DNA from 4 places in the Arthrobacter sp. 2MCAF14 genome. Region 3 is predicted to be linked to each of the others. Evidence: riboswitches for the same ligand, from Rfam matches in the RefSeq annotation. Region 3 holds a riboswitch; each other region holds the start of a gene.
What was found. Region 3 has a riboswitch for S-adenosylmethionine ahead of AB4074_RS00830 (aminotransferase class V-fold PLP-dependent enzyme). Riboswitches for the same ligand answer to the same signal wherever they lie in the genome.

Region 1 (3,982 bases), on a different contig from region 3:
CCTGGCCACCGAGCGAAATCCGCGGCCCGTCGTCGCGCCGGGTCAGGTGCGTCTCCGGTGCAGCGAAAAGGTCTCCGATGGACACTGAAAGAACTTGGCAAAGCGTCACAAGGGAAGCGACCGACGGCGATGTCAGGTCACGCTCCACACGGCTCAGGAACCCTTTGGTCAGGCCGGTGGCGTCGGCAACCTGCTCGATGGTGAGCCGCTGCGATTGGCGGGCGGCGCGGATTCTGGAACCGATGGCAACGGGGACGTTGCTCGGTTCAACGGGGAGAGCTTTCATTCACGAACCTTTCAGGCCGTTTATGCGGCCCTGTCATTGCAGCAATAGTAGCCGGATCGCCCGCGTGGCAGGGCCTTTGGCTAGCTGGAGGAGCGCCGATGAGTCCGCTGGGAGAGACAGCATCTTGACTGTTACTCGCATCACTACGTATCCTCATAGGCAACAAGTGTTGTTTGTGAGGCATACATCACAGACTACTCTCCCCAATCACCAGCGCAGAGACCTTCCGCAACCCCGCACGAAACCCAGCGGACCGGCGTCGGAATCCCCCAGAGCTCTGCGCATCACTTTCAGGAGCCAACCGTGGACTCTTCGTTCATCAATATTGCGATCGTGGTGGTGTATTTGCTCGCCATGCTGGCCTTCGGCTGGTGGGGCAAGTCGCGCACCAAGAACAACAGCGACTTCCTGGTGGCAGGGCGCCGCCTCGGTCCGATGCTCTACACCGGCACCATGGCCGCCGTCGTCCTCGGCGGCGCATCGACGGTTGGCGGCGTCGGTCTCGGCTACAAGTTCGGCGTCTCCGGCATGTGGCTGGTGGTCGCGATCGGTTCGGGCGTGCTCCTCCTGAGCCTGCTTTTCGCCGGCACCATCCAGCGACTGAAGATCTACACGGTCTCCCAGATGCTGAGCCTGCGTTACGGCCAGCGCGCCACGCAGACCTCCGGCATCGTCATGCTGGCCTACACCCTCATGCTGTGCGCCACGTCCACTGGCGCCTACGCCACCATCTTCGTTGTCCTCTTCGGCTGGGAGCGCTGGCTTGCCATCGCCGTCGGCGGCGCAATCGTCCTCGTCTACTCCACCATCGGCGGCATGTGGTCCATCACCCTCGCCGACCAGGTGCAGTTCATCATCAAGACGGTGGGCATCTTCTTCCTCATGCTCCCGTTCGTCCTCAACGCCGCCGGCGGCTTCGACGGCATCCGTGCCCGGGTTGACGCCAGCTTCTTCCAGTTGGACGGCATCGGAGCGCAGACCATCATCACGTACTTCGTGGTCTACACCCTGGGCCTCCTGATCGGCCAGGACATCTGGCAGCGCGTCTTCACCGCCAAGACCCCCAAGGTGGCCCGTTGGGGCGGCGCCACTGCCGGCATCTACTGCGTCCTGTACGGCGTCGCGGGAGCTTTGATCGGCCTTGCCGCCCGCGTGGCCCTGCCCAACATCGACGTCAAGGCCCTTGGTAAGGACGTTGTCTACGCCGAGGTAGCCACCCACATCCTGCCGATCGGCATCGGCGGCCTCGTCATGGCCGCGGCAGTCGCGGCCATGATGTCCACCGCTTCCGGGGCCCTCATCGCCGCAGCCACCGTTGCCCGCGCCGACGTAGTCCCGTTCGTGGCCAGCTGGTTCGGCAAGACAATCAACACCGACGACACCGAAAACCCCGAGCACGACGTCAAGGCCAACCGGTACTGGGTCCTTGGCCTGGGCATCGTGGCCGTGCTGATCTCGATGGCGGCGCAAGACGTCGTGGTGGCCCTGACCATTGCCTACGACATCCTGGTGGGTGGACTCCTAGTTGCCATCCTGGGCGGCCTGGTCTGGAAGCGCGGCACCGGTATTGCCGCGGCCTGGTCCATGGCGGTCGGATCCGTACTGACGCTTGGCCTGCTGATCGCCTACGCCACGGGAATCATCCCCAGCGAAGACGGCGTCTACGCCAACGATCCCATCTACTGGGGCCTCGGCGCCTCACTCCTGGTCTACGTTGTGGTCTCCCTGCTGACCCCGCCCACCTCGCCCGAGGTTCGGGCAGCCTGGGACCGTCGCGTTGCCGGAGCGGTCACCGAGGAACTCCCCTTGGAGGTCCACCCGGTGGCCAGCCACTAAGCTTCACAGAACCAAGTACGACGGCGGCGCCGCACCTTCTCCTCGAGGGTGCGGCGCCGCTGCCGTTTGGAACGGTTTCTACCGGGCCTCAATACCGCGCCGCGATTGTACCGTTCCATGTACAGTAGGAAGAGCTTCAAGAGATGTGGTGCCAAGCTCCGACTTGCCACACGCCAACCCCATGTTCACGGGTGGTTCGGATGAAGAAGCGGCCCGGCTCGGACCAGAGACAACCGAACGGGCAAGAGCAACTCCACAGGAGAAGGCCATGCCTTTCGAAAACGGCGCCGCCGCCGACCGCACCACCCAGTCCGGCACCTTATTGTTGCCCCGCCCCCGGCGGGTGGACGAGTTCGTCCGGGTGATTCCCGGCGTCGACCTGTCCCAAGGCTCCATCACATTCGTGGTGGACGGGAACTTGGAACGCTATTGGCATCATGAGCCGCGGCTCATCACCGAAGCGCTCTCAAAGGCGGTCCAGCCCGCCCGCTGGTTCCCCGCGACACGGAAACTCACCCTTACGGTGGCCGCAACCGGGCACCGGGCAGGCGTGCAGAAGCACTTCATCCTGAGCGCGTTTTAGCTGCCAGGGTTTAGCACGTCGGGTTTAGCGAGCCGGGGCTATTCGATATCTTCAGCCTCACGGTGTTCGTCGGCATCGAGGGCAACCGGCCGCTCGTCGTCGTCAAGAACCTCGGATTGGTCCTCCCAGTCCTCGTCCACCGCCAGGTCCTCGTTGTAGTCATAGGCGGGATCGGCCTCGACCGTGGGACGGTCGGGGTGGCGGGCGTGGGTCTCGGTGCTGTCCATGGTGCAACCTCCGTTCGACGTGCCGCTGAGCCCATCGCACAGGCATAGGAGGCAGCCGTCCAACGCTACCCCGCCAATTCGTGGACCCTGTCCATCCATCCCAGCACTGCCCCCAGCCGCGGTCAAGGCTTCCCGGGAGCCTCCCGTTTTTGAGGCGGGCCTAAATTCTCCAGTGAGGATTACCGGCCGAAAAACCGCGGAAATTGGCGATAGAGTGGAGCCGCAATGAGGCGATGAAGCCCGCCCCAGCAACCCAGGAGTCCCGGTGCAACCGCACACAAAACCCTCGCATCCAGACAACTCGCATTCAGACAATCCGCAGGACTCAAGCAGTCCATCGCAAGACGTGGCAGCCCCCAAGACTCCCCCGTCGTCGTCGGACATCAAGCGCTGGCGGCAGTACTTGGCGGACGAGCGAGCCGAGGCCGCCGTTTACCGCCAACTGGCGCAGCGCCGCGACGGCGAGGAACGCGAAATCCTTTTGGCCCTCGCAGAGGCTGAGGGCCGCCACGAGGCACACTGGCTCAGGGTCCTCGGCGAACATGCCGGCATGCCGAAGGCAGCCTCCCTCAGAAGCCAGATGCTCGGCTTCCTGGCCCGGAATTTCGGATCAGTGTTCGTGCTGGCCCTCGCTCAACGGGCCGAAGGCCGCTCGCCTTACGCGAAGGATCCAGCAGCAACCCGCGCCATGGCGGCCGACGAACAGATCCACGAGGAAGTAGTCCGCGGCCTGGCGACGCGCGGCCGCAACAGGTTGTCCGGCACCTTCCGCGCCGCCGTATTCGGCGCCAATGATGGCCTGGTCAGCAACCTTTCCCTCGTGATGGGCATGGCGGCCACCGGCGTTCCCGCCACCGTGGTCCTGTTCAGCGGTATCGCAGGCCTGCTGGCGGGCGCCCTGTCCATGGGTGCCGGCGAGTATGTCTCGGTCCGCTCTCAGCTCGAGCTCCTCAAGGCCACCCGCCCCACCCAGGCCACGCTGACCGCAGCCCCTGCACTAGACATCGAGCACAATGAGCTGGTCCTCGTGTATCTGGCCCGGGGCATGTC
Region 2 (3,982 bases), on a different contig from region 3:
TCATTCGCAGGATCCGGCATCGCTCCTCCGGTGACGGAATCCTGCCGAAACGCCCGACGCCGGGACCCGTCTTCGGTCCTGCGGACACCTTGCTGCCCCGGAGTTGAGCGGGAACCACAGGGCGGGTCACAGGGAGCGGGGCTAAGCTGGTGAAAGACCTAGGAGGCCTCCACCGTGAACAATTTGATCTTCTGGATCATCGTCTGCTCTTGGCTGATTCCGATGGGGATCCGCATGTACAACCGATCGCGCCAACGCAGGCTCCGGGACTTCCCTCCGCAGAATTACCCCGGTCAGCCCTATCCTCCACAGAACTACCCCGTCCCTCCGCAGAATTACCCCGGGCAGCCCTATCCCCCACAGAACTACCCCGTCGGATACCCGGAGCAACCCCCGGTAATCTTCCCGGCTGAGCCGCAACCCCCGGGGGCGACGCCCGTACCGCAGGCCGCTCCGCCGTCGTCGGCTGCTCCGCAAATGAACAGCGCGCCCCAGCCGAACAGCGCGCCCCAAGGCTACCGGGCACGGAAACTGGCCGAACTGGACCAGGAGTACAGCGACGGGAAAATCGCCATGGAGGATTACATGAAGCTCCGCCAGGAGATCATGAACGGCTGATTCAGCCGAAGAAAGATTCGCGCAGCTGGGGACCGAGCTGGCCGATCTCGGTGAGGAAACCGTCGTGCCCGATCGGCGCCTCGATCACGTGAACGGGGACCCCTCCGGGCAAGGCTTTGGCGAGCTCGTGGGATTGTTCCGGGAAGTAGAGCCGGTCCGAGTCCACCGAGGCAACGAAGAACTTCGCCGTTGCCACGGACAGCGCATCCTCCAATGAGCCCCGGCCGCGGGTGATGTCGTGGCTCATGAGGGCCTCGGTGATGGCGATGTAACTGTTGGCGTCGAAGCGCTGGACCAGCTTGCTTCCCTGGTGGTCGAGGTAGCTCTCCACTTGGTAGCGGCCCCGGTCCCCCAACGCGGCAGCCTGGAGGGGTGCCTCGCCGCCTTGGGCGTTCCGGCCGAAGCGGAAGTCCAGTTCATCCGCCGAACGATAGGTGATGTGGGCGATCCGCCGGGCAAGGGCCAGCCCTGCCTCGGGCGCGGCCTTGCCATAGTAGTCGCCGCCGTTGAAGTCGGCGTCCTGCCGGATGGCGAGAGTCTGGGCCTGCGCGAACGCGATCTGTTCGGCAGTGCTGTACGCCCCGATCGAAATCACGGCGCATCGCTTGACGCGGTCCGGATAGCTGACGGCCCATTCCAGTGCGCGTGCACCGCCCATGGACCCGCCCACGACCGTGTGCCAGCTGTGGATCCCCAAAGCGTCGGCAAGCCGGGCTTCGGCCACGGTGCTGTCCCGCAGGGTCACGAGCGGGAAGCGGGAGCCCCACGGCCTGCCGTCAGGAGCGGTCGACGACGGCCCGGTGCTGCCGTAGCAGCCTCCCACGATGTTGACGGAGACCACGAAGTAGCGATCCGTGTCGATGGTGGCGCCCGGACCAACGAGTTTCTCCCACCAGCCTTCTTCGTCGCTCTCGCCACGGGCCACATGGGTGCTGCCCGTCAGGGCGTGTTCCACCAGGACAGCGTTGGAAGCGTCGGCGTTGAGCCGCCCCCATGTTTCGTAAGCAAGAACGACCTCCGGCAGGAAACCTCCGGCCTCCAGTTCGAGCCCGCCCACGGAAACATATTTGAGGGTTCCGTCTTGGGTACCGGAAAGGGGTATGGCTGTTGCAGCAATTGTCATTCGTTGACACCTCACATCGCGCTTGCCCGCCGCCAACACAGCGAAGGGCCAGGTCTTCACCCGGGGCACCCCGCCGCGATTGGAGGGTTGCCGGCCAGCAAGCCGGGGCTGTCGCTGGCACTCATGACCTATAGGAAGAGTCTAGGAAAACCGGACCCCTTCTGACGAAGATTATGACACCTTTGTGACACTTGACCGTGTTTTGTTCACGAAGCAGTGACCAAGGAGGCCAGCCGGCGAAGATTCATGCTGCGTCGCCCGCCGGCCTCCTGCGCCATCCGGAGCGGTACTAGCTGCCCTTCGCCGCCCGGAATCCTGACTCGAGGTCGGCGAGGATGTCGTCGATGTGCTCGATCCCGACGGACAGCCGCACCAGGCCCGGGGTCACTCCGGCCACGGCCTGCTGTTCGGGGGTCAGCTGGCTGTGTGTCGTGGACGCGGGGTGGATGACCAAGGATCGGACGTCCCCGATGTTTGCCACGTGCGAATGCAGTTCCAGGGCGTCCACGAAGCGTTTGCCGGCGTCGATCCCGCCGCGGATGGTGAAGGACACCACCGCGCCGGTGCCGCGGGGTCCGTACTTCCGCCCGCGTTCGAACCACGGACTGGAAGGCAGCCCCGCGTACGCTACCGATTCGACGTCGTCGCGCCCTTCGAGCCACTGCGCCACTTTGGTGGCGTTCTCCACGTGGCGTTCCACCCGCAGGCTGAGGGTTTCGATTCCTTGGGAGATCAGGAAAGCGTTGAACGGGGAAACTGCCGAGCCGAGGTCCCGCAGGAGCTGGACCCGGGCCTTGAGGATGTAGGAGAGGTTCGCGCCGAGGGCACCGTCCTTGCCGAGGTCGCGGGCATAGACCAGGCCGTTGTAGCTGGGGTCCGGAGTGTTGAAGTTGGGGAACCGCCCGGGGTCCTTGCCGAAATCGAAGTTGCCCGAGTCCACAATGACGCCGGCAATGGCGGATCCGTGCCCTCCCAGGTACTTGGTGGCCGAATGCACCACGATGTCCGCGCCCCACTCGATCGGCCGGATCAAGTAGGGCGTGGCGAGGGTGTTGTCCACAACAAGCGGGACTCCGGCTTCGTGCGCGATGCGGGAGACGCCCTCGATGTCCAAAACGTCCTGGCGGGGGTTGGAGACGACTTCGGCGAAGAACAGCTTGGTGTTCGGCCGCACGGCGTCGCGCCAGTGGTCGAGGTTGTCCGGGTCCTCGACGAAGGTGACTAAGATTCCGAATTTCTTCAGCGTGTGCGCTAGCAGGTTGTACGTGCCACCGTAGAGGCTCGGGCTGGCGACCAGGTGGTCGCCCGCCTCGGCGACGTTGAGGATGGCGAACGTTTCCGCGGCCTGGCCGGAGCTCAGCAGGAGTGCCGCGAGGCCCCCCTCCAGGCTCGCTATGCGCTGTTCCACCGCATCCTGCGTGGGGTTGCCGATCCGGGTGTAGATGGGCGCCAGCTCGGCCAGCGCAAAGCGGTTGGCCGCGCTTTCCGCGCTGGGAAAGACGAACGAAGTGGTCTGGTAGATGGGAAGTGCCCGGGCACCGGTGGCGGCGTCCGGCTCCTGGCCGGCGTGGATCTGGCGCGTTTCGAATGACCATCCTTGGGACATGCGGACTCCTGGTTGTCTGGGCTCTTGCCGTGCTTCAACCTGCCGGGCTGAAGTATTCAGCCCCCCGGCGTTCGGTTGCTGCCAGTCTAGGGACGGTGTTGCGGGCTCCGGAAGCTTTGTGACGAACACGGTAGTTTTCGGTCCCGGCGCGTCCTGAAGTGACTCTGAGCTGCCTTTTCGATACATCCCACCTTGGTTAGGCTTGACTTAGCTGAGAGCTCCATCACAAAGTGCCAAGATGAAGCCATGCGCATGGATCACGTCTCTTACGCTTGTGAACGAGATGGCCTCTTGGCCACCACCGAGCGAATTTCCGCAGCATTGGGAGTGGACGCAGTCCGGGGCGGAGTGCATCCGCGCTTCGGTACCCGGAACATGATCATCCCCCTTGCTGACCACAAATACCTGGAAGTTGTCGAGGTCCTAGACCACCCGGCATCCGACAAGGCACCTTTTGGACAAGCAGTCCGTGCACGCTCCGCCGCAGGAGGCGGTTGGATGGGCTGGTGCGTCGCTGTTGACGACCTGAGCCCGTTCGAACAGCGGCTCGGACGCGCCGCTGTCCCCGGCAACCGCAAGTTTCCGGACGGCCGCGAACTCGTTTGGTCGCAGATCGGCATCCTGGGACTCATCGC
Region 3 (3,982 bases):
GGCTCACCGGCATCGCTCATTTGCGGGGCCACGAAACGGACAGGCTGGCTGCCTTGGTCGCCGAAATCAACCGGCTTGGCGGCGACGCCGAGGAAACCAGCGACGGCTTGGTGATCCGGCCCGCGACGCTGCACGCCGGCGTCGTGCACAGCTATGCCGACCACCGCATGGCTACCGCGGGCGCCATCCTTGGGCTCGCCGTCGAGGGTGTCCAGGTTGAAGACATCGCGACGACCTCCAAGACCATGCCCGAATTTCCGCAAATCTGGGCATCGATGCTCAGTGCCGGCCCAGCGGGCGCGGACACCGTTTCAACGGAGACAAGCAACTAAAGATGGCCCGCGACGCAAGCTCCTGGGATGAGTCCGATGTCCGGATCCGCCCCAACAAGAAGGGCACACGCCCCCGCACGAAGGACCGCCCCAGCCACGACGACGCCGTGATCGGGCGCATCATTACGGTCGACCGCGGGCGCTACACCGCGATAGTGGACGAAAGCTCGGACAACGAGCGCATCGTCATCGCGGCCCGTGCCCGGGAACTCCGGCGCTCCCCCGTGGTTCCCGGAGACTTCGTGGCGCTTGTCGGCGATGTGTCCGGAGCCCCGGACACCCTCGCCCGCCTCGTGCGCGTCGAGGAGCGCAAGACCCTCCTGCGGCGAAGTGCCGATGACACGGATCCGATCGAACGGGCCGTCGTCGCCAACGCCGACCAGCTCGTGGTGGTGGTCGCAGCCGCCAACCCGGAGCCGCGCACCGGATTCATCGACCGCGCCTTGGTGGCAGCGTACGACGCCGGAATCGAGCCGCTGCTGCTCGTTACCAAAGCGGACGTCAAGGATCCAACGGAACTCCTTGCCAACTATGTGAGCCTGGGTTTCCCCATCATCATCAGCCGGACGGCCGACGCAGGGGCCTCCGGCATCGACGCCCGTTCCGACGACGGCTTGTCCGCCCGCCTCGACGGTGACTCCGTCGGCCAATTGCGGGACTACCTCGACGGCAAGGTCACCGTGCTCCTCGGCCATTCCGGCGTCGGGAAGTCCACCATGGTGAATGCCCTCACCGGCGCCGAGCGCGCCACGGGCGGGGTCAACGCCGTGACGGGGCGCGGACGGCACACCTCGTCCTCTGCCCTTGCACTGAAGCTCAGCGACGCCCCCGGCGGCAGCTGGATCATCGATACGCCCGGCATCCGCTCCTTCGGCCTCGCCCACGTGAACCCGGACCGCATCCTGCATGCCTTCCCGGATCTGGAACCCGGAACCGAAATGTGCGAGCGAGGCTGCAAGCACGATGCCTCCGCGGTTCGATGCGGACTGGATTCCTGGGTCGCCGACGGCCACGCCGGCGAGGCAGGCCCGGCCCGCTTGGCGTCGTTGCGCCGGCTCCTCGGCGCGGACCCGCGCATGGAAGCCCAGGAGACCAAGGAATTGGGTACGGTCAACTAACTGCGCGCTTGCCGTCCTACCTCCCCGGCTCACCCGCGAAAAGACGGTAGTTTGGAACCATGACCCAACCCGATTCGAGCTACAATGACGACCTGCGGCTGGCACACGTCCTGGCCGACTCCGTCGATTCCCTGACAATGGAGCGGTTCAAGGCACTGGACCTCCAGGTCGAGACCAAACCCGACCTGAGCCCCGTCACCGATGCCGACAAAGCCGCCGAAGAAGCAATCCGCGGGCAGCTCTCCCGTTCCCGCCCCCGCGACGCCGTCCTCGGGGAAGAATTCGGCAGCACGGGCCACGGCTCGAGGCGTTGGATCATCGATCCCATCGACGGGACCAAGAACTTCGTGCGTGGCGTGCCCGTCTGGGCTACGTTGATCGCCCTCGTGGACGAGGGCGAGGTAGTAGTGGGGCTCGTGAGCGCTGCGGCGCTCGGCAAGCGTTGGTGGGCGGCCAAGGGCTCGGGCGCCTACATGGGCCGATCCCTGGCCGCAGCCACCCGGCTGAAGGTTTCCAACGTGTCGCGGCTTGAAGACGCCTCGCTTTCCTACTCCGAGCTTTCCGAGTGGAAGCAGCACGGTAAGCTGGACAACTTCCTGGGCCTCGAGAACGATGTCTGGCGCAGCCGTGCGTACGGCGATTTCTGGTCCTACTGCCTCGTGGCCGAGGGCGCCGTGGACATCGCCGCCGAGCCGGAACTCCAGGTCTACGACATGGCGGCTTTGGTGCCGATCGTGACGGAAGCCGGCGGGCGCTTCACGTCCCTGGACGGTGCGGATGGTCCCTTCGGCGGAAACGCCGTGGCCACTAACTCGATCCTGCACTCCGAGGTCCTCAAGAGGCTCAACCCCGAGCTCGACGACCTCCTCTAGCCCACCCTCTCCACTGAATAAACGACGGCGGACGCCCACTTTTGGGGGTGTCCGCCGCTTTTTCTTCGGCAGAAGGCACACTTTTCCGGCGGTGTAATAATCCGCTTAACAATCGCCGGTCACATTGGAATGAGCCTTGCCAGTGTCCTACGCTCTTTACAGGTCACGAGTGCCAGCGCGAAACCCCGGTTTGCTGGCCGGCAACCCTCCATCGCGGCGGGGTGCCCCGGGTGACGACCCGGCCGGTCCGGAACGGATGCGGCAAGCGCGGACCCCCTGCACGCAGGGGTCCCTCTTGAGTGAGGTCCCATGAGCACAGCCACATTTACTTCCCCGGCTCTTTCGCTGAACAAGGAATCTGCACAGCACCGTGGTGAAACCCTCCCCCGGGCATCGCGCCCGCTCGCCGCGGTCACCGGCGCGGAGTTGCAGGCACCCTTGATCCAGGGCGGCCACATCCGCTACGCCAACCTTGACTACGGCGCTTCCGCACCTGCCCTGACGGTGGTTTCCGCGTACCTTAACGAGATCCTGCCGTACTACGCGAGCGTCCACCGCGGCGCAGGCTATGCCTCCCAAATCAGCACCTCGGTCTATGAAAACGCCCGCAACATCGTCCGTGACTTCGTTGGCGGCCGGCCGGACGATTCGGTCATTTTCACGCGCAACACCACCGATTCCCTCAATCTACTGGCCGGCTGCCTGCCAGTGGAGGGCGGTCGACACATTGGCGAAGTCCTTTACCTGGACATCGAGCACCACGCCAATCTCCTCCCGTGGCAAAGTGTCCCCCACCGCAGCATCGTTGCCGCGGGAACGTTGTCCGAGACCGTCGCCAATGTCCGCACAGCGCTCTCCCACGGCGGCGTCAGCCTTCTGGCTGTCACCGGCGCGTCAAACGTGACCGGCGAAATCCTGCCCATCAAGGAACTCGCAGCCTTGGCCCACGAATTCGGGGCGCGGATTGTGGTGGACGCGGCGCAACTCGCCCCGCACCGCAGAATCGACATCGCCGCAGCGGATGTCGACTACTTGGTTTTCTCTGGGCACAAGCTCTATGCACCGTTTGGCGCAGGTGTCCTGGTGGGCCGTCCCGACTGGCTCGACGCCGGCACACCGCACCTGGCCGGAGGCGGCGCCGTCCGCGAAGCGCGCCTCGATTCGGTCAGCTGGGCCACAGGACCGGCCAGGCACGAAGGCGGCTCGCCGAACGTACTCGGCGCGGCCACACTCGCCCGGGCAACGCAGGTCATCGCCAGCCTCGACCACGATGAATGGCACGCCCACGAGGCAGCCATCCGCTCACATCTGGTCGAGGGCCTCAAGCAAATCGACGGCGTGACCGTGCACCAGATCTTCAGCGACACGGATCCCCAGGACACCATCGGCGTCGTGAACTTCTCGCTCCAGGGCTACGACGCCGGACTTGTGGCTGCCTATCTTGCGGCCGAGCACGGCATTGGCCTGCGCGACGGACGCTTTTGCGCCCACCCGCTGCTCAAGCGCCTCGGCCTGCCCTCCGGATCACTTCGAGCCAGTTTCGGCGTGGGCTCGCGCTTGGAAGACGCCACCCGGCTCATTGCGGGCATCCAGGCGCTCAAGAGCAACGGCCTCAGCTGGGACTACGTGGTGGATGCCGGCCGCTGGGTGCCGGCGAACG
Region 4 (3,982 bases), on a different contig from region 3:
CGATGCGCTCGGAGAGAGACGAGAGCAACACCAAGCCCCAGCCCGTCCTCACCTGGGTGCGCCAAGACTGGCGCGAAGCGCCGGGTTAACCCGCCGGGCTAGACCTGTTTGAGGGCCCTCTCCAGGTCCCTGATGAGGTCGTCCACATCCTCCAGCCCCACCGAAAGCCGCACGACGCCGTCGCTCAGGCCAATGGCCGCGCGGCCTTCCGGACCCATGGCGCGGTGCGTGGTGGTGGCGGGGTGGGTGATGAGGGACTTGGAGTCGCCGAGGTTGTTGGAGATGTCGATCACGGCGAGCCCGTCCAGCAGCGCGAAGGCGGCCTCTTTCGGCGATCGACCCGCAGAGGGCAGCAGTTCAAAGGTGAGCACGGTTCCGCCGGCCTTCATTTGCTTCGCGGCGAGCTCGTATTGCGGGTGCGACAACAGCCGCGGGTACTTGACCCAGCTGATGGCCGGCTGATCCTCAAGCCATTCGGCGATCCGCAACGCAGACGCCGAGGAGTGGTTGACGCGCAGCGCCATCGTCTCCAGGCCCTTGGTCAGGACCCAGGCGTTGAACGCGGAAAGCGACGGCCCGGTGTGCCGCATGAGCTGCTTGACGGGACCGTCGATGAATTCCTTGGTGCCCAGGATTGCTCCGCCCAGGACCCGGCCCTGGCCATCGATGTGCTTGGTGCCCGAGTAGACAATCACGTCCGCGCCGAGATCGCCGCAGCGCTGCAGCAGCGGAGTAGCGAAGACGTTGTCGACGACGACGGTAGCGCCCGCCGCGTGGGCTAGTTCGCTCACCGCTGCAATGTCCACGATTTCCTGCATGGGGTTCGACGGCGACTCGAAGAACACTGCCGTTGTCGGCTCGGACAATGCGGCACGCCACTGGTCCAGGTCCGGGCCGTCCACGAAGACGGTCTCGACGCCCCAGCGGGGCAGGATCTCGTTGAGGATCACGAAGCAGGAACCGAAGAGCGAGCGGGCGGCAACCACGCGGTCGCCGGCGGCCAGCAACGCACCGAGGGCGGTGAAGACAGCGGACATGCCCGACGCCGTCGCGAAGCACGCTTCGGTGCCTTCGAGCAGGCGCAGTCGCTCCTGGAAAGTGGCCACGGAGGGGTTGCCGTAACGGGAGTAGACGAAGCGCTCGTCCTCGCCCGTGAATGCGCGCTCTGCGGCTGCGGCGGACTCATAGACGAAGCCGGAGTTCAGGAAGACGGCCTCGGACGTTTCTTGGAAGTTGGTGCGGTCAAGACCGCCGCGGACTGCCTGGGTGTCAGGGCTCCAGCCGGCGGCGTCAGGATTGAAAGTCACTTAGATGTTCCCCAGGTTCGTCGGAAGTCCACGGTTTTTCCAGCCGTTCACGGTTCGCTCGCCGTAGCGGTCCGGTTCGCCCTCGAAGCCCTCCAGGACGTTGTAGGCGGTGTAGCCGGCCTGTGTTGCTGCGATCGCGGCGGCGATGGAACGCTGTCCGGAGCGGCAGAGGAAGACCAGTTCGGTACCATTTGCCTCCGGAGCCTGCTGCGTCAGCTCTTCGATGAAACGGGTGTTGGGGATGCCGCCGGCCAAGTTCCACTGGATGAACAAGGGATCGTTCTCCGTGGCCTTTGTGTCAGGGATCCCGATGTGTGCCCACTCGCCTTCGGTGCGGACGTCCACCAGGATGGCGCCTTGTTCCAGCTTGGCCCAGGCATCGTGCGGACTGAGGTCGCCTGCGTAGCTCATGCGTGCCCCTCGCCGTCGAACTCTTCATCAAGCTGGTCTACCGCGTTGGCAACTGCTGCATCTGCGCTCGCGATCGCGGCGGGTAGGACGATGGCCTGGGCCACAATCACGTCCGTGCCATTGAAGGTCGCGGCCGGGCTGCCGTGCAACACGTATCCCTCCGCGAGGGCGGTGGAGATCCGCTCGCAGAAATCCTTCGTGTCAGGGCCCGTGATGAGACGGTACGAGAGTTTTTCTTCGGTGGGTTCAGGCATTGGTGCTCCTCAGTCACGCTTGCAGTTCGAAAGTGTCGATACGCCGAGTAGTCACCTGAGGCACCCCGCCGGAGAGAGGGTTGCCGACCAGCAAGTCAGGGCTTCGCGCTGGTGCTCATTACTCAAGAAGAAAATAACATCCACGACGGCGGCCTGCATCACCGGCCGTCGTCATGTTCCGTAACCGGGGGTCTTAGGCGTCGGTTTCTTTCGGCAACGGGTCCAGGCTTGCCTGGATCCGGGGTGGAATGGCGTCGAACCGCGACGCTACTGCCGTAGGGGAGTGATGAAAAGTGGAACCTTGATGCTTCCGGATTTCCAGCAGCTCGTGTACGGATATCCCGGTGGCGGTGGCGAGTGCATGCAGCGAGAGGCTGTTGTGATGAGCCAAGGCAAAAACCACACCCGACAGGGCTTCGAAACCTTCCGTCTCGTAGATTTCCTTCACCAAGTTGGACATGCCGTTTGCATCATCGATTGATCCCGCTGACGCACCAGTCGCCATGGCCGTCAGCGACCATGCAGCAGAGTCGGGGCTGATGTAGATGCTCATGTCGATACCCTACGGACTCAGGCCCGCTTGGGGAATGGGCGATACGTTTATCTTTATGGCAGCACTCACCGACCTTGACCGTCAGCTCCTCTCCGCTCTGAGGGAGGATGGCAGGGCGTCCGTGGCCAGCCTTGCGCGGAGGCTGGGCGTCGCCAGGGCCACTGTGAATAGCCGGCTCGAGCGTCTAGTTTCCTCGGGAACCATCGTTGGTTTCACTGCGAGGGTGCGCGACGAGGTCGATCCACTTGCCATTCGCGCCATTGCGCTCATTGCCCTGGAGGGAAGATCGGCCGACAAAGTCATTCGCCAACTCAGGGGACTTCCGGAGATTTGGGCACTGCACACCACCAACGGCGGGTGGGATCTTGTGGCCGAGCTGCGCACGGAAAGCCTCAGTGACTTTGACCAGGTGTTGGGCCGGATCCGCGGCATCGAGGGGATCGTCAATAGCGAGACGAGCCTGTTGCTCAGTTCCGTCCTCCGGTAGTCGCCCGCACGACGGACGCCTTTATCCAATGAGCATTATGTAGAGATGCGTTCATCATTTTGTGCAGCCTTTCAATGAAAAGTACGTACTTTGGCAATTGTGGATGCATATCGCCGCTCCGTAGCCTCGTAGCAACAGTGCTTATGAGGGAAAGGAGCGCACATGACGCGCTTTGTCGATGTCCGCAATATGGTTCGTTGGACGGCCGGGCGAGGCCCGGAGACCATCATCTCGGAGATGATTCAATACTTGGAAGACGACTTCCGGCGGTGGGAATCTTTTGACAAGACTCCGCGGGTGGCAAGTCACACGCCATTTGGGGTCATCGAGCTGATGCCCACCAGCGACCAGGAAACATACGGCTTCAAGTATGTAAATGGACACCCTTCGAATCCAGCGCGCGGCTTCCAGACCGTGACAGCTTTCGGTGTCCTGTCCGACGTCCATAACGGTTATCCGACGTTCCTCGCGGAAATGACAGTGCTGACAGCGCTGCGGACGGCGGCTACGTCGGGGATGGTCGCGAAGAAACTCGCTCGCCCCGATGCCCGGATCATGGGGATGATCGGAACCGGAACCCAATCGGAGTTTCAGGCCCTGGCTTTCCGGGTGGCCTTGGGCATTAACACTGTCAGGATCTGGGACACGGATCCGGCTGCGATGGAGAAGTTCGTCCGGAACATGGCTCCCCTCGGCTTCGACATCACCATTGCAGACTCGGCGGCCCACGCAGTGGAGGGCGCCGACGTCATCACCACGTGCACGGCGGACAAGGCCAATGCCACCATCCTGACGGCAGACCAGGTTTCGCCCGGTGTCCACATCAACGCGATCGGTGGCGACTGCCCTGGGAAGACCGAACTCGACGCTGCCATCCTGGGCCTCGGCGATGTCTTTGCGGAATACGATCCCCAGACGCGGATTGAAGGCGAGATCCAACAAATGTCCGCCGAATTTCCCGTCACGGAAT

Region 1: another riboswitch for S-adenosylmethionine. It lies ahead of AB4074_RS08810 (hypothetical protein); the one in region 3 lies ahead of AB4074_RS00830 (aminotransferase class V-fold PLP-dependent enzyme).
Region 2: another riboswitch for S-adenosylmethionine. It lies ahead of metX (homoserine O-acetyltransferase MetX); the one in region 3 lies ahead of AB4074_RS00830 (aminotransferase class V-fold PLP-dependent enzyme).
Region 4: another riboswitch for S-adenosylmethionine. It lies ahead of AB4074_RS21610 (DUF1737 domain-containing protein); the one in region 3 lies ahead of AB4074_RS00830 (aminotransferase class V-fold PLP-dependent enzyme).

The regions. Positions count from the first base shown of each region.
Region 1 is NZ_JBFRHB010000009.1:48,309-52,290, reverse strand. Features, by position in the region: gene AB4074_RS08820 (helix-turn-helix domain-containing protein) at 1-286, opposite strand, end outside; gene AB4074_RS08815 (sodium:solute symporter) at 590-2,122, shown strand; SAM riboswitch class IV at 2,257-2,376, shown strand; gene AB4074_RS08810 (hypothetical protein) at 2,391-2,705, shown strand; gene AB4074_RS08805 (hypothetical protein) at 2,744-2,932, opposite strand; gene AB4074_RS08800 (VIT1/CCC1 transporter family protein) at 3,279-3,982, shown strand, end outside.
Region 2 is NZ_JBFRHB010000028.1:22,705-26,686, forward strand. Features, by position in the region: gene AB4074_RS17655 (SGNH/GDSL hydrolase family protein) at 1-107, shown strand, start outside; gene AB4074_RS17660 (hypothetical protein) at 175-618, shown strand; gene metX (homoserine O-acetyltransferase MetX) at 620-1,741, opposite strand; SAM riboswitch class IV at 1,755-1,870, opposite strand; gene AB4074_RS17670 (bifunctional o-acetylhomoserine/o-acetylserine sulfhydrylase) at 2,031-3,347, opposite strand; gene AB4074_RS17675 (VOC family protein) at 3,594-3,982, shown strand, end outside.
Region 3 is NZ_JBFRHB010000001.1:183,774-187,755, reverse strand. Features, by position in the region: gene aroA (3-phosphoshikimate 1-carboxyvinyltransferase) at 1-332, shown strand, start outside; gene rsgA (ribosome small subunit-dependent GTPase A) at 335-1,450, shown strand; gene hisN (histidinol-phosphatase) at 1,510-2,322, shown strand; SAM riboswitch class IV at 2,484-2,596, shown strand; gene AB4074_RS00830 (aminotransferase class V-fold PLP-dependent enzyme) at 2,632-3,982, shown strand, end outside.
Region 4 is NZ_JBFRHB010000045.1:1,501-5,482, forward strand. Features, by position in the region: gene AB4074_RS21595 (glutamate--cysteine ligase 2) at 1-89, shown strand, start outside; gene AB4074_RS21600 (O-succinylhomoserine sulfhydrylase) at 99-1,307, opposite strand; gene AB4074_RS21605 (rhodanese-like domain-containing protein) at 1,308-1,718, opposite strand; gene AB4074_RS21610 (DUF1737 domain-containing protein) at 1,715-1,972, opposite strand; SAM riboswitch class IV at 1,983-2,095, opposite strand; gene AB4074_RS21615 (hypothetical protein) at 2,166-2,525, opposite strand; gene AB4074_RS21620 (Lrp/AsnC family transcriptional regulator) at 2,581-3,012, shown strand; gene AB4074_RS21625 (ornithine cyclodeaminase) at 3,175-3,982, shown strand, end outside.